4 linked regions of the Collimonas fungivorans Ter331 genome follow. The main gene of each other region encodes a partner of the protein of the gene in region 4 in a complex. Links are inferred from orthologs where the notes say so. Each region holds a gene or a part of one and is shown on either strand. Other genes may lie near its edges. The genes, in order: CFU_RS09400, dinB, CFU_RS14510 and dnaN.

Region 1 (4,548 bases), 2.1 Mb from region 4 along the record:
CAGGCGGTTGATGCCGCTGTTGCGGTAGGACTTGAATTTCTCCACCTCGAAGGTGCCGGGATTGGCTTCCATCGTGATTTCCGCGGCGCCGTCCAGCGGCAGCAGGGAACGCACATCCGACATCAGGCGGTCCAGTCCGGCCGCCGACATCAGGCTGGGCGTGCCGCCGCCGATAAAGATCGTGTAGATCTTGCGGCCCCAGATCAGCGGCAGCGACGCTTCCAGGTCGAGCCGCAAAGCCGCCAGGTATTCTTCTTCCGGAAAACCGCCCTTGGCTTCATGCGAATTGAAATCGCAATACGGGCATTTCTTCACGCACCACGGGAAATGGATATACAGCGACAGCGGCGGCAAGGCGCTCAGGCTGAGCGCGCCCGGCTGCAGATACGCCAGCGCGGCCTGGGCGGCGGCGGAAGGTTTGTCGGCGGCCTGACTTTTAGCTTGCCCCGGCATGCCTATCGGTTTGATCGGGATCATCGCAGCTTTTCAACCAGGGCACGCAGCGCCTGGCCGCGGTGCGAAATGGCGTTCTTTTCGGCTGCGCTGAATTCAGCCGCGGTCTTGCCCTGCTCCGGCAGCAGGAAATACGGGTCGTAGCCGAAACCGCCGGCGCCGCGCGGCTCATCGATGATGACGCCGTTCCAGCGGCCGTCGGCGATCACCGGCTGCGGATCGTCGGCATGGCGCACGAATACCAGCACACAATAATAATAGGCCGATTTGTCGGCGTGCGGCGCCAGCTCGGCGACCAGCTTGCGGTTGTTTTCTGCATCGGATTTCGGCTCGCCGGCGTAACGCGCCGACAATACGCCGGGCGCGCCGCCCAGGGCGTTGACGCAGACGCCGGAATCGTCGGCCAGCGCCGGCAAGCCGGTCAGGCGCGCAGCGTGGCGCGCCTTGGCAAGGGCGTTTTCGACAAACGTCAGGTACGGCTCTTCCGCTTCCGGAACATCGAATTCGCCTTGCGGGCGGACCTCAAAGTCGATCTGCGCCAGCAAAGAGCTGAATTCTTTTAACTTGCCGGCGTTATTGGAGGCCAGGACCAGGGTGCGTGACATGAGCAACTCGAAACAAGATAGGAGAAAGCCGGTACTTTAGCACCGGTAGAAATTGACGTCGGACCAGCGACTAAAACGAATTAAGCTACGCGCTTGCCCAGGATCACCAGGTCGCGCTCGATGCCGTCCAGCGTGGCGACGCGCGGCATATTGGCCCAGCGCTCGAAACCGAAGGCGTCGAACAGCTTCAGGCTCGGCTGGTTATGGCCGAATACGAAACCCAGCAAGGTATGTACGCCGAAACTCGGGGCGCGCTCGATCGCCACCCCCAGCAGGTAACGGCCCATGCCCTTGCCGCGCGCGTGTTCGTGGATGTAGATCGACAGCTCGGCGGTGCCGGCATAGGCCGGGCGGCCATAAAAGTCGGAATACGACAACCAGCCCAGGATGGCCGGCTGGCCGTCTGCGCCCTGCTGCTCCACCACCCACAGCGGCCGGCGTTCGGCGTTGTGGTGGTCGAACCAGCCTTGGCGCGACGCCACCGTGACCGGCTCGGTATCGGCGGTCACCTCGCGCGAAGCGACGGTGCTGTTATAGATAGCGACGATGGCCGGCAAATCCTGCTGGCCGGCGATCCTGAAACTGTAGTTCGTCTGATTCATCGAGATGCTGCTGGTGTTGCCAGCCTTGATAACTTAATAAGTATGGGTGGGGCGCGCCGAGCCCAAGGCCGAGCCGAGCACTTCTTCGATCCGCTTGCGCAGACGCTGGCCGCTGTCGTCGTCCGGGAAATGCACGCCGACCCCCTGCGCCTTGTTGTTGTTGGCGTTCTTGGGCGTGATCCAGGCCACCTTGGCGGCGATCGGGTACTTGGTGCCGTCGTCCATCAGGCTCAGGATCAGGTAGATTTCATCGCCCAGGTGATAGCTCTTGTTGGTCGGCACAAAGATGCCGCCATTGGTCAGGAACGGCATGTACGCGGCGTACAGGGCCGATTTTTCCTTGATCACCAGCGACAGGACCGAAGGCCGGGACAGTTTGACCGGTTCAGCCGGGATTGTGGTGTTTTCAGCCATCTTCATCCTCAAAAATCAAGCTCAAAATTCAAGCAAACATTGCAGCGTAATCGAGCAGCATCTCTTCGATGAAGAGGCGCGCCGACAAGGGGTGTTCTGCGACTGCACGGCGCTCGTTGCTGCTTTTCAGGGCTCGCAGCAAGGCGCCGGTTTCAACTTTGGCGGCCAATCCTGCCAGCGCTTTTTCATAACGAGGATAATACCGGATTGTGCCGCTTAATTTAAAGGAAAACAGATCGTACAGCCAGCGCTGCTGCCACCCCACCAGCTCGGCGACCGGGGTTTTCTGCAAATGTTCGGCGCATTTCAGGGCGCCGTCTATGCCGGGCTTGGTCAGATGCTGCAAAAACTCGTCGATCAGTTCGCGCCCTTCGCTTTGCGACTGCGCATAGGCAGTCAGCGGCGCCCCGCCCTGTTCGGCCAGCCAGACGTCGGCATCCTTGACCTCTTGCTGGCGCAGCCAGGCCATGGCCTGCTGGTGCGACGGCAGCGGCATGGCGAATTTGCGACAGCGCGACAAGATGGTCGGCAACAGCCGGTCCAGGCTGTTTGAACTGAGCAGGAACACCGTGTTCGGCGGCGGTTCTTCCAATGTCTTCAGCAAGGCGTTGGCGGCAGCGGTATTCAGCGCTTCGGCCGGATACAGCAAGACCACCCGCTGTCCTTGCCTGTGGGTGGAGATATTCATGAAACCTGACAAGACGCGGATCTGGTCGATCTTGATTTCCTTGGACGGCGCCTTGGCCGACTTGGCTGCTGACTTTGTACTCCCCTTGTCGCCATCCTCCGCGCCGTCGCCCTCGGCCGCATCTTCGCCGTCCAGGATTTCCGGCCGCACACGCCGGTAATCCGGGTGATTGTATTGCATGAACCAGCCGCAAGAGCCGCAGACGCCGCAGGCATGGCCGTCCGCCTGCGGCTGCTCGCACAACAGCGATTGCGCGAACTGCTCGGCGAACACGGTCTTGCCTATGCCTTCGGCGCCATGGAACAGGATCGCGTGCGGCAGGCGCGCGCGCATCTGCTGCAGCTGCTGCCAGACACCGTCCTGCCACGGGAACAAGGAGTTGCTCATTGCTTGCCGCCGGGCTGGCTTGGCAGGCTTGAAATGATTTGCTTCAGCTCTTGCTGGACTTCGGCAATCGTCCGGGTCGCATCGATGACGCGGAAACGCTCGGGAAACTGCGCTGCGCGGCGCAGGTATTCGGCGCGCGTGGCGGCGAAGAAATCCGCTTTTTCCTGTTCGAACTTGTCCAGTGTGCGGGTCGCATCCAGGCGCGTGCGCGCCACTTCCAGCGGCACGTCGAACAACAGGGTCAGGTCCGGCTGCAAATGCGGGTGCACCCATTGCTCCAGCGCTTCCAGCTTGGCCAGCGGCAGTTGCCGGCCGCCGCCCTGGTAGGCGAAGGTGGCGTCGGTGAAGCGGTCCGAGATGACCCAGTCGCCGCGCGCCAGCGCCGGTTCTATCACCTGCGCCAGGTGTTCGCGGCGGGCGGCGAACATCAGCATCGCCTCGGTTTCCAGGTGCATTTTCTGGTGCAGCAATACTTCGCGCAGCGCTTCGCCCAGCGTGGTGCCGCCCGGCTCGCGGGTGGTGATGACCTGTAGGCCCTGCGCGCGCAGCAAGTCGGCGACAAAAGCGATGTGAGTCGACTTGCCGGCGCCGTCTATGCCTTCAAATGTGATGAATTTTGCCATTGCCTTATCTGTTGGGTTGCCGAATGTCCCGAATATGCCAATTATCGCTGATATTGATTCACCGCCTGGTTATGTTCGCCCAGGTTATTCGAGAAATGGCTGCTGCCGTCGCCCCGCGCGACAAAATACAGGGCGTCGGTCTGCGCCGGATGCATGGCGGCGCTGATCGATTCCGCGCCCGGCAAGGCGATCGGCGTCGGCGGCAGGCCGGCGCGGGTATAGGTGTTGTAAGGCGTATCGGTGGTCAGGTCGCGCTTGCGGATGGCGCCTTGGTATTGATCGCCCATGCCGTAGATCACGGTTGGGTCGGTTTGCAGCAGCATGCCGATCTTGAGGCGGTTGATGAACACGCCGGCAATCGTGCTGCGGTCGGCGCGCTTGCCGGTCTCTTTTTCCACGATCGAGGCCATGATCAGGGCTTCATACGGCGTCTTGTACGGCAACGAGGTATCGCGCCCCTCCCAGCCCTGAGTCAGGCGCTTGATCAGCAGGCTATGCGCCTGCTTGTACACCTGCAGGTCGCTCGACCCCTTGGCGAACAAATAGGTATCGGGAAAGAACAGGCCTTCCGGCATGGCGTAGTCGGGCGTGATTTTTGCCAGCAGTTCGGCGTCCGACAGCGCCGCGGTATCGTGTTTCAGCGCCGGCTGCGCCGCCACCGCCTGCCGCATCTGGCGGAAAGTCCAGCCTTCGATCACGGTCAGCGATTCCTGCGCAAACTCGCCGCGCACCAGTTGCGTCAGCAAACGCAGCGGCGTGGCGCCCGGTTTCAGTTC
Region 2 (4,395 bases), 2.7 Mb from region 4 along the record:
ATCTCATTGCAGCGCTGGCCTCGACTTTTCGTGATCAGACTTTCCCCATTTTTTTTTGTGCGCAAAACTCGGCCTCGGCAGCATTTTTTCCCGCAATTATCCATCCAGCTTCAGCAGAGTGAACAGCGGCACACACAATTTGACTCATTCTTGAATGCAATGGTTGAAGAATTATTAAATAGAAAGGAATTCATCGACGCTATATTGGAAATCTGATATGTTTCCCCCATAAAAATATAGGGATAAGTCATGGGTTTAAATACAAACGAGTGGAAGTCGCCGTTAGGTTTACCCGCCCAGCAACCCTATCGAATGGAGGAAAGACTGCGATTCAACTCAGCAGCAGTTATTCCTGGCAACAATGCCTCGGCGAAGGAGAGGTTGTGAGCACGACAGGCCCGGTAGACTGGCCGGAAGACTTTCCGTTCCGGCCGCATCTGCGCTTCTGTACTCTTGGAAACGAGAACGTGACGGAGGTTATGGAGAGCTTTCGCATCGCGTGCGAACAACTGGGATACTCAACCAGCATTGAAGTCACGCCCAGCGTAGGCAACGCCGACATCAACCTTTTCTTTTTCGCGATGGGTCTTGGCTTGCCTTCCGATGCGGTGCTGCCACTCAACACCATCGTTGTCAACTTTGAGCCTGGCCTGCCCGAATTATTGGCAGAAATGCCAGGCTATCGCCACTTGCTCCAGTGCGCATGGGTCTGGGAGTACAGCCTTGATAATTTGAAGCATCACCAAGCTCTGGGGATACTCAGGTCTGACTACGTACCCCTGACTTTTGAGCCAAAGGCGACGCCCATCGTACCCGAAGACCAAGTACTGAGCGACGATCAGCAGGACATCGATGTCATCTTCTTCGGGGAAACCATGCCCCGTCGGCTCTCCATTTTGCGCGAGCTAGAGTCGCACGGGCTTCGGGTTGCCTATCCGATAGGAACGGCCTGGACGCCGGCGCAGCGCGATGCCTTGCTACCGCGTGCAAAGGTCGCCTTAAATATGCGCAAGGCCGATCACACAAGCACTGCAGAATTGCCGCGCTTGTCCATCCTGTTGCGCAACCGCAAGGCAGTCGTGTCAGAGCTTTACCCGCATTCCGAGATACCGCTTGTGCTGCGCGACGCCGTCGATGGCTGCTCGTACAACGAACTCGTCGAGCGAGTGCATGCGCTGCTGGCCGATGCCCCGCGGCGGCGCATGCTCGAGAAGGCCGGCCCTCTCGCGCTGCTTGGCTTGACTCCACAGAAAGAGATTTTGGCCGGTGCAATGCACCGTTATGTTGCTGCAGTCCGTCAGCGCCTGTAGCGCATGCCGTCAGAGGATGGGAGTCATAGGATCGGGGTCAGATACCGTCTTGAATAGCATGCGGATGACAAAGGCGTATTCGGAGGACAGGCAACGACTGTCCTGTTGTTTTTGAATCTGGGGGCTGCGTTGTTTGGTTCGGCCTACCGGGCTGCTGCACGATAGTTTGCTGAAATACCGGCCCGCCTATGAAAGAATGCATCAGCGCGAGCCGGTGTTTTACTAAAAATTATTTTTTTTGCTCAGCCTTGCGATGGTGTTTCTTCACGACTTTGCCGTGATGCTTCACAGGTTCCTGCTTGTAAGTTTCAACCTTGCGGTCATTGCGTGCATCAGGATGGCCGGCCAACGGGTCGCCCGAGTTCTGGGCTTGCGCGAATGGTGTCAGCGCGAGGAGGAGAGCGGCGATGCCAAATAGCTTTTTCATATTTATTCCTTCCGGTGATTGGGTTTCACAATCCCTTTTGCAGCGGGATGTCTTATAAACGCTGCGGAAGATATTCGGTTGACAACGGCTACGCTATTCCCACGTAACTTCGTGTAACATCCAGCGAACCTCTTTCTAGCGGAGCCTCGAATGAAAAAACGCCAGTTCCTGTCGACTGCCGCCGGTTCGCTGGCCGGCGCCCTGGGAATATCCGCCGTGCCGGCTTGTGCGGCAGCCGCCGACAAAAGCGCCGGACAAACGACCGCGCCGGCGGTGCTAACAATTGCCGGTGCAATCGAGCGCAACAACCGCGGCCCGGTCGATCCGGTGGTCGACCAGATGATGCACAAGCAGAACGTGCAGTTCACCCGCGCGTTTGCCTTCGACCTGGCCGCGCTGGCCAAGCTGCCTGCCGTCACCATCAATCCGACCCTCGAATACGACAGCAAACCGCACCAGTTGCGTGGTCCGCGCCTGGCCGATGTGCTGGATGCACTGGGTGCCAGCAAGGCGCCGGGGACGCAGATCGTGTTTCATTCGGTTGACGGCTACATGCCGCAGCTGAGTTTTGTCCAGTTGCGGCAATACGGCTACATCCTGGCGACGCATATCGACGGCAAGCCGATGGCGATCGGCGGTTTTGGTCCCATCTTCGCAATCTATGACGCCGACAGCATCGCCGAGCAGGCGCAAAAGCCGCTGAACCAGCGCTTTGCACTTTGTCCATGGGGCTTGTATTGCATCGAGGTGGTGGCGGGCAAGTGAGGCAAGCGGCGTCGCTTCATTCGTCGCTAAACAATTCACCCTGCATTACGGCCGGCTCGCTTTCGGCTTCTTCTTTTCTTGTCAGTGCACTGGCTCGCACGCCCAGCAAGCGCAAGCGCCTGTCCAAGGTGACGCGGCGCAGGCATTCTCCTGCGGCATGCCGGATTGCCGTGGCGTCGTCCGTTGCATCGGGCAATGTCAGGTCGCGGGTAACGATCTGGAAATCCGCGAAACGCAATTTGATCCCTATCGTACGGGCAAGGTAACCTTTCCTTTGCAGGTCGCCGGCCAACCGCACGCACAGGTCCGTGAATATGGGCGTCAGCGTGTCGCGGTCGAGCTTGGCGTGCAGGTCCCGCTCGAAAGTCGTTTCGCGGCTGATCGATTTGGTTTCCGAGCTGGTGACCACCGGGCGGTCGTCCAGGCCGTGGGATGCGCGCATCAGCCATTCGCTATACGTCCGGCCGAAATTTTCCTGGAGCACGGCCGGATCCGTGGCGGCCAGTTCGCCGATGGTGTTGACGCCGAGCGCGGTCAGTTTTTCGGCTGCCTTGGGGCCGATGCCATTGACTTTTCTTGCCGCCAGCGGCCAGATGCGTGATGGGATATCAGCTTCGGTGATCACGGTCAGGCCGTTCGGCTTCTCCAGCTCCGAGCTGATCTTGGCCAGCAGCTTGTTGGGCGCGATGCCGATCGAACACGACAACCCGGTAGCTTCGCGCACGGCGTCCTTGATGCGTTGCGCCACCACGCGGATGTCGTCCGGATGCTGGCTCAAGTCCATATAGATTTCGTCGATGCCGCGGTCTTCTATCAGCGGCGCGATTTCGGCCACCGCTGCCTTGAACAGCCGCGAATAATGCCGGTAAGACTCGAAATCGGTCGGCAGCAGGATCGCATCCGGCGCCAGCTTGGCTGCCTTCATCATGCCCATCGCAGAAAACACGCCGAAGGCGCGCGCTTCGTAAGTGGAGGTGGTGACGACGCCGCGGCCGACATAATCGCGCAGCTTGTGATACTGGAGCTTGCCGTCTTCCCCAGGCTCGGGCTTGTGCCTGGAGCCGCCGCCGATCACCACCGCCTGGCCGCGCAGCTCGGGGTAGCGCAGCAGCTCCACCGACGCGTAGAAAGCGTCCATATCCAGGTGTGCGATACGACGAATGGGCGAAGGCATGAAATCAATATGTGTAGAGATCCGATACGGCGACAGCATACCATTACTGTATATAAATACAGTAATGCAAATCCCGTTTTTTTGATCGTTTTTCATTGTTTTACATCGTTCGTATCTGATGTCCTCCTGCAGCATTTGACAGTATTGCTACGCCGACAATGATGCTACGTTGCAACTAATTGCTTGCGCCAGCCTTGTCCCGCAGTTCGTCGGACGTCAATCGGAGGAGTCAAACATGAAATATTGCATACGGCAGATTATTCAATGGGGGCTGGCGCTTGTGCTGCTGGCGCCAGGATTCAGCTGGGGACACGGCGCGGTGGACATACCCGTTGCGCGCCAAGTGAAATGCAAACTGGTGGATGGCGTATGGGGGCCGATAGACGGCTCGGGCATTTCAGATCTCGGCTGCCGCGATTCGGCGCTGGTGTTTGCTACTGCAGCGGACCGTGCATATCCCATCGACCAGTGGCATGAGGTCGCGAAGCAGATAGCGCCGCCGGATTACAACGATGATGCAAAAGTCAGGGCAGCGATTCCGGACGGCCACCTATGCTCGGCGGCGGATCCCAAGAAGCACAGCCTGGATCTTGCCACGCCTAACTGGTATAAAACCCCGGTGCGCCTGCACGACGGCAAGATGACGGTGCGCCTGATCGGCACCCAGCCGCATCTGCCCGGCTTCTTCAAGATCTATTTGAGCAAGGCTAGCTACAGCG
Region 3 (4,585 bases), 3.3 Mb from region 4 along the record:
ACGATGTGCTGGTTCTTGGCCTGCATGCTGATGGTGTGCTCGAACGCGCCCGAGACCACGTCGGCGCTGCCGCCGACCAGCGCCTGCAGCGCCTTGGCGCCGCCGGCGAAATCGGAAATCGTGACGTCCAGGCCTTCATCCTTGAAGTAACCGAGCTGCTCGGCGATTGTCAGCGGCAGGTAATAAAACAGGTTCTTGCCGCCCACGGCGATCGCCACCTTGGTTTTCTCGGGGGTCTGCGCGAACAACTTGCCATTGAAGGTAAAGTACCCCGCCAAGAACAGGCAAAGGGCGATGCCGAACTGCTTCCAGCTGAATTTCATATTGTCTCCTCGTATATCCAGGGTTATTTCACTGCTGTTTGTGTTTGCAATGGTTGTTTTCTTTGCCGTCTTGGCGCGGCTGTCTCGAAACTGGTTACTAGTCTTCTATGATAATACTGCCCGAGCCGGTTTCATTCGGACTACTGCTATGTTTTTTTGGCATGGCGCTCCGCTCAGTCAGGTTGCCCGCCGGTCCAGCATCGCGCGCGCGATGGTGCCGGCGTCGACATACTCCAGCTCGCCGCCCACCGGCACGCCGCGCGCCAGACGGCTCACCTGCAGGCCGCGGGCTTTCATGGTTTCGCTGATGTAATGGGCGGTGGCTTCGCCTTCGTTGGTGAAATTGGTGGCCAGCACCACTTCCTTGACGACGCCGTCGGTGGCGCGGCCGATCAGCTTCTCCAGCTGGATGTCCTTGGGACCGATCCCATCCAGCGGCGACAAGCGTCCCATCAGCACAAAATACAAACCCTTGAAAGTCAGGGTCTGTTCGATCATCAGCTGGTCGGTCGGCGTCTCCACCACGCATAGCAAACTCGGATCGCGCTCCGGATCGAGGCAGGTTTCGCATACCTCGTTCTCGGTGAAGGTATTGCACATCGCGCAGTGGCGGATCTGGTCGACAGCCTGCGTCAGCGCCCGCCCCAGCAAGGCGGCGCCGTCGCGGTCGTGCTGCAGCAAGTGGTAAGCCATGCGCTGAGCCGACTTGGGACCGACGCCGGGCAGATGACGCAAGGCTTCGGTGAGCAAGGTAAGACTGGAAGGAATTTTCACGGCTAGCCCTGCGTCAGGTTACGCGCGTCGCGCAACGCATATAAATACGGTTGATCAGAATGGCAGCTTGAAGCCGGCAGGCATGCCAGCGGTCAGGCCCGACATCTTTTCAGCCGACAGCGCTTCAGCCTTGCGCACTGCATCGTTGAAAGCAGCAGCCACCAGGTCTTCCAGCATGTCCTTGTCGTCAGCCAGCAGCGAAGCGTCGATCGCCACGCGCTTGACCGCGTTCTTGCAAGTCATCACGACTTTCACCAGGCCCGCGCCCGACTCGCCTTCGACTTCGATCAAAGCCAGTTGGTCTTGCATCTTCTTCATGTTGTCCTGCATTGCCTGGGCTTGTTTCATCAGCCCTGCCAGTTGGCCCTTCATCATGGTGCTTCTCCTATAAAAACAGATAATTTAACTGGTATTGCATCAAACGGCGCAAACGGCGGCCAAGCTCACGCCGGCCCGTATTGTTTCCTGCTGCTTCAGCCCAAGGGCTTGATCGATCCCGGCACGATCGAGGCGCCGAATTCACGCATCATGCTCTGGATGAAGGGATCGCTGTGCGCGGTCAGTTCCGCCAGGCGCTGGCGCTCTGCCTGCGCCGCCAGCATCTGCGCGTTGGCGGTATGGCGCACCGTACCGAGTTCGGTTTCCACCTTGACCGGGCGGCCGAAATGCTCGCTCAGCGCAACCTCCAACTTATCGACACTGCCGGCCGAGCGCAAGGTGTCGAACGGAATCCGCAGATGGAACTGGGCTGCCGGGCCGCTGCTGTCGGACTTGACCAGCTCGCTCTGCTGCGCCAGCTGATGCGCCACACCGCGCACCGCCAGGGTGGAAGCCAGCAAGGGCCAGTTGCCGTCCCAGTTCAGGTTTGGATCGGGCTGCAGCACCAGCGGCGGTAGCGGCTCCGGCGCAGCTGCCGGCTGCTGCACCACCGGTTCAGCGCGCACAGGCTGGCGGCCATTACTCACTGCGCCGTTGGCGGCAACTGAGCGCGACGGAGGGGCTGGCGGTGAATATGACTCAGTTTTTTTTTCAGCCGCCGAACTGGAAAATTCGGTGTCCGGCAAATCCATGGGCAGCGGGATCTCTTCTTCCCAAGGCGGCACAGAGGAATTCTGCGGTACTTGCTGCACATACGCCGGCGCCGCCGGTTTGGCGTCCGCCACCGCCGCGGCTGGCTGGCTGACCGGCGCTGCCGGCGCCTGGCTTGGCTGCGGCCGCGCCGGTGCGCCGCCCTTGCGGGAAGACGCTGCGCGCGCAGCTTCCAGCGCAGCCCGGGCCGGGCTCATGCCGCCGTTGCCGGCGGGGGGCGCAAGAGGTACAACTGGCGCGCTGGTGCTGAGCGTCGGCGGTGCGCTGCTCAGGCGGGCGGCGGTTGGCGCCGCCTGGGCTGGCGGTCTCGATGCAGCAGGCGCGGCTGCGGCTGGCGCAGTGCTTGCCTGCGGCCGCGGACGGCTGACCGGCGGCGGCGCCGCAATGCTGCCGTCAGCTTGCGGACGGAACGCCAGCATGCGCAGCAGGGTCATCGAAAAACCGGCATATTCGTCCGGCGCCAGGCCGAGTTCATTGCGGCCGTGTACGGCGATCTGGTAAAACAGTTGTATTTCTTCGGCGTCGAACAAGCCCGACAGCCGGATCACTTCTTCGCGTTCCGGCAGATCGTCGGCCAGGGCTGCCGGCACGCTTTGCGCCAGCGCTATCCGATGCAGCAACGTGCCCAGGTCTTGCAGCGCCGCGCTGTACGACAAGCTGCGGCTGGCCATGTCGTCGGCCACCGCCAGCAAGCCGGGGCCGTCTTTCGCCGCCAGCGCATCCAGCACGCGGATCAGGTAAGACTGGTCAAGCGCGCCGAGCATGCCCTGCACCGCTTCCAGCGTCACCTTGCCGGCGGCATAGGCGATCGCCTGGTCGGTCAGCGACAGCGCATCGCGCATCGAACCGTGGGCGCCTTGCGCCAGCAAACGCAGGGCCGGGGTTTCGAATTCGATCTGCTCCTGGCCCAGGATATTGTCCAGGTGGCTGATGATATGGCCGGGCGGCATCTGCTTCAGGTTGAACTGCAGGCAGCGCGACAGCACCGTCACCGGGATTTTTTGCGGGTCGGTGGTGGCCAGGATGAACTTGACATGTTCAGGCGGCTCTTCCAGCGTCTTCAGCATCGAGTTGAAAGCGTGGTTGGTGAGCATGTGCACTTCGTCGATCATATAGACCTTGAAGCGCGCATTGGACGGCGCATACACAGCCTGCTCCAGCAACTGCGCCATTTCGTCGACGCCGCGGTTCGAGGCCGCGTCCATCTCGATATAGTCGACAAAGCGCCCGGCGTCGATCGCCACGCACGCTTCGCACACGCCGCACGGCGTCGCCGTGATGCCGCCGGTGCCGTCGGCGCCGATGCAATTGAGCGATTTCGCCAGGATCCGCGACAAGGTGGTCTTGCCGACGCCGCGCGTGCCGGTAAATAAATAGGCGTGGTGCAGGCGCTGTTGCTCCAAGGCGTGCGTCAAAGCCCTTACGACGTGTTCCTGGCCGACCAGCGTATCGAAGCTTCTGGGGCGATATTTACGGGCGAGAACTTGGTAGGACATAGGCAGCGGATAGGGGCAGCAAGTTGTGAAAGCAAATTGTGAAATACAGACAGCATTTTACCTGACAGACGAAGCCAGCACAGTTTTTAAACTTGCCGGCCTTTCATTGGGGAACTGCCGACTGAAGCGGCGCTCTAGATAATTGCCTGACAACACCTTCCAGAGATCCGAGGCAAGGGGTAAAGTCGGGTGTAAAGTCAAGCAATACGGCCCCATAAAATCAGGAGATCACTCATGCAAGGGCAGACCCACGAAGTCACCAACCAGGTGCCTGAACTGTATGGCAACAACCTGTACCTGGACGACACCATCCTGCAGGCAGGCGTGCAGCGCCTGCACGGACAATGGCGCGCCGAGCAGCTGGCGCGCTACGGCGCCGAACTCGGCAGCAAGGAAAGCTGGCAGCTGGCCGAACTGGCCAACCGCCACCAGCCCGAACTGAACACTTTCGACCGCCTCGGCAACCGCATCGACGCCGTCGAATTCCATCCGGCCTGGCATGCGCTGCTAGGCATGCTGCGCCGCCAAGGCCTGCACGCCCTACCCTGGATCAAGCCGCAAAGCGGCAGCCACGTGGCGCGCGCCGCCGGGTATTTCCTGCACGCCCAGCTGGAAGCCGGATCGCTCTGTCCCACCACCATGACTTTCGCCTCGATCCCGGTGCTGCAGCAGGAACCGGCCTTGTTTGCCGCCTTGCAGGCAAAATTGTTGTCATGTGAGCATGACAGCCGCGACCTGGCGCTGGAGCACAAGAACTCGATCCTGCTCGGCATGGGCATGACGGAAAAACAAGGCGGCTCAGACGTCCGCAGCAATACCACCACGGCCGTCCCGCTGGAGGGCGGCGGCGGACGCGGCGCGGGTTACCTGCTGACCGGCCACAAATGGTTTTTTTCGGCGCCG
Region 4 (4,585 bases):
CAGTCGTCGGCAGCCGGCGGCGGCAGTTATGGCAACAGCAACTTCGACCGCCTGCCGGAAGTGCAGACCGAGAACAGCACAGCCAGCGCCCGGCGCGACCAGTCGCGCATCAATACCGCCCTCAGTTTCGACAGTTTTGTTACCGGTAAAGCCAACCAGCTGGCGCGCGCGGCAGCGATCCAGGTCGCCAATAATCCCGGCGTTTCCTACAACCCGCTGTTCCTGTACGGTGGCGTCGGCCTCGGCAAGACCCACCTGATCCACGCCATCGGCAACCAGCTGCTGGCCGACAATCCTAACTCGAAGATCCGCTACATCCACGCAGAACAGTACGTTCGCGACGTAGTGACTGCTTACCAACGCAAGGGTTTCGACGACTTCAAGCGCTACTACCATTCGCTGGATTTGCTGCTGATCGACGATATCCAGTTCTTCGGCGGCAAGAGCCGTACCCAGGAAGAATTCTTCTACGCCTTCGAAGCGCTGATTGCTGCAAAGAAACAAATCATCATCACCAGTGACACCTACCCGAAAGAAATCACCGGCATGGATGACCGCCTGATTTCGCGTTTCGACTCCGGCCTGACGGTCGCCATCGAGCCGCCGGAACTGGAAATGCGGGTAGCGATCCTGCTCAAAAAAGCGGCATCGGAAGGCGTCACCTTCTCCGACGACGTCGCGTTTTTTGTTGCCAAACACTTACGTTCCAACGTCCGCGAGCTGGAAGGCGCACTGCGCAAGATTCTTGCTTACTCTCGTTTCCATGGCAAAGACATCAGCATCGATGTGGTCAAAGATGCATTGAAGGACCTGCTGTCGGTACAGAACCGCCAGATCTCCGTCGAGAACATCCAGAAGACCGTGGCTGACTTTTTCAACATCAAAGTTGCCGATATGTACTCGAAAAAGCGGCCGGCCAATATCGCCCGTCCGCGCCAGATTGCGATGTACCTTGCCAAGGAACTGACCCAGAAAAGCCTGCCGGAAATCGGCGAACTGTTCGGCGGCCGCGATCACACCACGGTATTGCACGCAGTCCGCAAGATCGCCGGCGACCGCACCAAGAATCCGGAATGCAACCACGAATTGCACGTGCTGGAGCAGACCCTGAAGGGCTGATATCGAGATGCCGGGCGATTGTGCACGTTGCCTGCGGCCCTGTGGATAAGTTTGTATAAGGCAAGTTGAAAACTGGGCGGTGACTGTGGTTTTTTTGCCGATTTGGTTAAATCGCAGAGCTTGCCGATTTGCCAACTTACAATCGCAAAAAATCGTCACAGCGGCGCAGATTTCCGGCCCGGAGGGGTCCGTAGAGGGTCGATTTAAGTTACATTTACAGACTGCTTACCAAGCATTCAAACCCGTACTTCAGCAAGCAGCAATATTTGATTTTTAAATAACAAGGATATAGCTATGCAATTGGTCAAAACCAACCGAGATACCCTTCTCCGGCCACTGCAGATCGTGAGCGGTATTGTCGAGCGTCGGCACACATTGCCGATTCTGGCCAATATCCTCATTCGCAAAGAAGGCGAAAAGGTCTCTTTCCTGTCGACCGACATCGAAGTGCAAATCACCACCAACGCCAAGGTCGGCAGTGGCAGCGAAGTAGCGGCCACCACCGTCGCCGCGCGCAAGCTGCTCGATATCCTGCGCGCCCTGCCAGACACCGGCGAAGTCTCGCTGACCCTGAGCAACAAGCGCATGACCGTGCAGTCCGGCAAATCGCGTTTCGCACTGCAAACCCTGGCCGCCGAAGAATTCCCGACAGTCGCCCAGGCAGACCATTACAACGCCACCGTCACCCTGCCGCAAAAGACGCTCAAGCATCTGTTCAACATGGTGCACTTCTCGATGGCGCAACAGGATATCCGTTACTACCTGAACGGCCTGCTGCTGGTCCTCGACGGCAAGAACGTCATCGCGGTTGCGACAGACGGCCACCGCCTGGCGTTTTGCCAGGTCGCCACCGAACAAGAGTTCGCGCGCCAGGAAGTCATCATCCCGCGCAAGACCATCATCGAACTGCAGCGCCTGCTGGAAGAAACCGACGAACCGGTCCAGCTCGAAATCGCCAACAACCAGGTCAAGCTGTCGTTCGCCGATATCGAACTGATCTCCAAGCTGGTCGAAGGCAAGTTCCCCGACTACACCCGCGTGGTGCCGAAGGGCTACAAGAACGATTTCACCATCAGCCGCGACCAGCTGCTGCGCTCCTTGCAACGCGCCGCCATCATGACCAGCGACAAGTTCAAGGGCGTGCGCTGGGTAGTCACCCCAGGCAGCCTGAAAATCAGCTCCACCAACGCTGACCAGGAAGAGGCGATTGAAGAACTCGAAATCGATTACGGCGGCGATAGCGTCGACATCGGCTTCAACGTCACCTACCTGCTCGACGTCCTCAACAACCTCAAGGGCGACAACGTCAACATCGCCCTCGGCGACGCCAATTCTTCAGCACTGATCACCGTGCCGGAAAACGCCGATTTCAAGTACGTAGTAATGCCAATGCGAATCTAGTCGATGTAGGGTGGGCACCCCGTGCCCACGCTGCAACGGCCTCCGGCACACCGCGTGGGCACAGGTGCCCACCCTACGGTTGCTGGTAAAAGCCGTAGGGTGGGCAAGCTTTTCTGCCCACGCGCGTGCCCCCCAGCATTGCTTGTAAAAGTAGCATCCAGTCCCAATATAAGTAGTTCCGAAGTAAGCTTTTCAGAAGGTAGCCATGTCATCAGCCCCAGACAACACCAATCAGCCGCAACCCAATGCATACGGAGCGTCCTCGATCCAAATTCTCGAAGGCCTGGAAGCGGTACGCAAACGCCCCGGGATGTACATCGGCGACACCTCTGACGGCACCGGCCTGCACCACCTGGTGTTCGAAGTGCTGGACAACTCCATCGACGAATCGCTGGCCGGCCACTGCACCGAAATCCACGTCACCATCCACGCCGACAACTCGATCTCGATCACCGACAACGGCCGCGGTGTGCCGACCGGCATCAAGTTCGACGACAAGCACGATCCAAAGCGCAGCGCAGCCGAAATCGTCATGACCGAGCTGCACGCCGGCGGCAAGTTCGACCAGAACTCGTACAAGGTATCCGGCGGCCTGCACGGTGTGGGCGTGTCTTGCGTTAACGGCCTGTCCAAGCTGCTCAAGCTGACCATCCGCCGCGACGGCAAAGTGCATTACATGGAATTCGTGCGCGGCGTCCCGCAAAACCGCGAAACCGAAACCATCGACGGCATGCTGGTATCGCCGATCAAGGTCATCGGCGACACCGACAAGCGCGGCACCGAAGTCCACTTCTGGGCCGACGAAGAAATCTTCACCCACGTCGAATTCCACTACGAAATCCTGGCCAAGCGCATCCGCGAACTGTCCTTCCTCAACAACGGCGTGCACATCAAGCTGACCGACCAGCGCACCGGCAAAGAAGAAAACTTCGCCTTCGAAGGCGGCACCCGCGGTTTCGTTGAATACATCAACAAAGCCAAGACCGTCCTGCACCCGACGATTTTCCAGGCCACCGGCGAAAAAGACGGCGTCAGCGTCGACGTCTCCATGCAATGGAACGACGCCTACAACGAACAAGTACTCTGCTTCACCAACAACATCCCGCAACGCGACGGCGGCACCCACCTCACCGGCCTGCGCGCGGCGATGACCCGCATCTTGAACAAGTACATCGAAGAACATGACTTCGCCAAGAAAGCCAAGGTAGAAACCAGCGGCGACGACATGCGTGAAGGCCTCACCTGCGTGCTGTCCGTGAAAGTGCCAGAGCCGAAATTCAGCTCGCAAACCAAAGACAAGCTGGTCTCCAGCGAAGTGCGCCTGCCGGTAGAAGAAATCGTCGCAAAAACGCTGAACGACTACCTGCAAGAACGCCCGAACGACGCCAAGATCATCTGCGGCAAGATCGTCGAAGCCGCCCGCGCCCGCGACGCCGCCCGCAAGGCGCGCGAACTGACGCGCCGCAAAGGCGTGATGGACGGCCTCGGCCTGTCATCGAAACTGGCCGACTGCCAGGAAAAAGACCCAGCCCTGTGCGAACTCTACATCGTCGAGGGTGACTCCGCGGGCGGTTCCGCCAAGCAGGGCCGCGACCGTAAATTCCAGGCGATTCTGCCGTTGCGCGGTAAAGTGCTCAACGTCGAAAAAGCCCGTTTTGAAAAGATGCTGTCGTCCGAACAGATCACCACCCTGATCGCCACCCTCGGCACCAGCATCGGCGCCGACGAATTCAACGCCGACAAGCTGCGCTACCACCGCATCATCATCATGACCGATGCGGACGTCGACGGCGCCCACATCCGCACCCTGCTGCTGACCCTGTTCTACCGCCAGATGCCGCAACTGGTAGAGCGCGGCCACATCTACATCGCCCAACCGCCGCTGTACAAGGTCAAGCACGGCAAGGACGAGCGCTACCTCAAGGACGACGCCGAAGAAGTCTCCTACATGATGCAAGTCGCCCTCAACGACGCTGCTCTGGTGCCAAGCGAAGGCGCGCTGCCGATCAGCGGCCCGGCCCTGGCCGAGCTGGTGCGCCAGTACAACATGGCCAACTCCATCATC

Evidence for each region.
Region 1: the proteins of dnaN (region 4) and CFU_RS09400 are in contact, whole or in part, in a cryo-EM structure (PDB 8GIZ), measured with the Escherichia coli proteins. The link is inferred for Collimonas fungivorans Ter331 from one-to-one orthologs.
Region 2: the proteins of dnaN (region 4) and dinB are in contact, whole or in part, in a solved structure (PDB 1OK7), measured with the Escherichia coli proteins. The link is inferred for Collimonas fungivorans Ter331 from one-to-one orthologs.
Region 3: the proteins of dnaN (region 4) and CFU_RS14510 are in contact, whole or in part, in a cryo-EM structure (PDB 8GIZ), measured with the Escherichia coli proteins. The link is inferred for Collimonas fungivorans Ter331 from one-to-one orthologs.

Annotation. Positions count from the first base shown.
Region 1 is NC_015856.1:2,145,314-2,149,861, reverse strand. Bases 1,127-4,077 are described here. They hold CFU_RS09400 (DNA polymerase III subunit delta'), read right to left. Parts: upstream 3,150-4,077; coding sequence 2,103-3,149; downstream 1,127-2,102. Other genes in these bases: mltG (endolytic transglycosylase MltG), read right to left, coding at 3,814-4,077; tmk (dTMP kinase), read right to left, coding at 3,146-3,772; CFU_RS09405 (PilZ domain-containing protein), read right to left, coding at 1,694-2,074; CFU_RS09410 (GNAT family N-acetyltransferase), read right to left, coding at 1,139-1,660. Outside these bases: radical SAM family heme chaperone HemW, read right to left, coding at 1-477; rdgB (RdgB/HAM1 family non-canonical purine NTP pyrophosphatase), read right to left, coding at 474-1,058; more of mltG, read right to left, coding at 4,078-4,548. UniProt on the Escherichia coli protein: Part of the beta sliding clamp loading complex, which hydrolyzes ATP to load the beta clamp onto primed DNA to form the DNA replication pre-initiation complex.
Region 2 is NC_015856.1:2,710,490-2,714,884, reverse strand. Bases 1,598-4,395 are described here. They hold dinB (DNA polymerase IV), read right to left. Parts: upstream 3,677-4,395; coding sequence 2,519-3,676; downstream 1,598-2,518. Other genes in these bases: CFU_RS11770 (lytic polysaccharide monooxygenase), read left to right, coding at 3,912-4,395; CFU_RS11780 (molybdopterin-dependent oxidoreductase), read left to right, coding at 1,888-2,502; CFU_RS11785 (hypothetical protein), read right to left, coding at 1,598-1,737. In the rest of the region: CFU_RS11790 (hypothetical protein), read left to right, coding at 384-1,310; more of CFU_RS11785, read right to left, coding at 1,540-1,597. UniProt on the Escherichia coli protein: Poorly processive, error-prone DNA polymerase involved in translesion repair and untargeted mutagenesis. Copies undamaged DNA at stalled replication forks, which arise in vivo from mismatched or misaligned primer ends.
Region 3 is NC_015856.1:3,339,641-3,344,225, forward strand. What follows is about bases 1,127-4,114. They hold CFU_RS14510 (DNA polymerase III subunit gamma/tau), read right to left. Parts: upstream 3,683-4,114; coding sequence 1,571-3,682; downstream 1,127-1,570. Other genes in these bases: CFU_RS14505 (YbaB/EbfC family nucleoid-associated protein), read right to left, coding at 1,152-1,472; CFU_RS14515 (isovaleryl-CoA dehydrogenase), read left to right, coding at 3,917-4,114. Outside these bases: CFU_RS14495 (ABC transporter substrate-binding protein), read right to left, coding at 1-323; recombination mediator RecR, read right to left, coding at 501-1,097; more of CFU_RS14515, read left to right, coding at 4,115-4,585. UniProt on the Escherichia coli protein: Part of the beta sliding clamp loading complex, which hydrolyzes ATP to load the beta clamp onto primed DNA to form the DNA replication pre-initiation complex.
Region 4 is NC_015856.1:313-4,897, forward strand. What follows is about bases 479-3,466. They hold dnaN (DNA polymerase III subunit beta), read left to right. Parts: upstream 479-1,413; coding sequence 1,414-2,520; downstream 2,521-3,466. Other genes in these bases: dnaA (chromosomal replication initiator protein DnaA), read left to right, coding at 479-1,119; gyrB (DNA topoisomerase (ATP-hydrolyzing) subunit B), read left to right, coding at 2,726-3,466. Outside these bases: more of dnaA, read left to right, coding at 1-478; more of gyrB, read left to right, coding at 3,467-4,585. UniProt on the Escherichia coli protein: Confers DNA tethering and processivity to DNA polymerases and other proteins. Acts as a clamp, forming a ring around DNA (a reaction catalyzed by the clamp-loading complex) which diffuses in an ATP-independent manner freely and bidirectionally along dsDNA.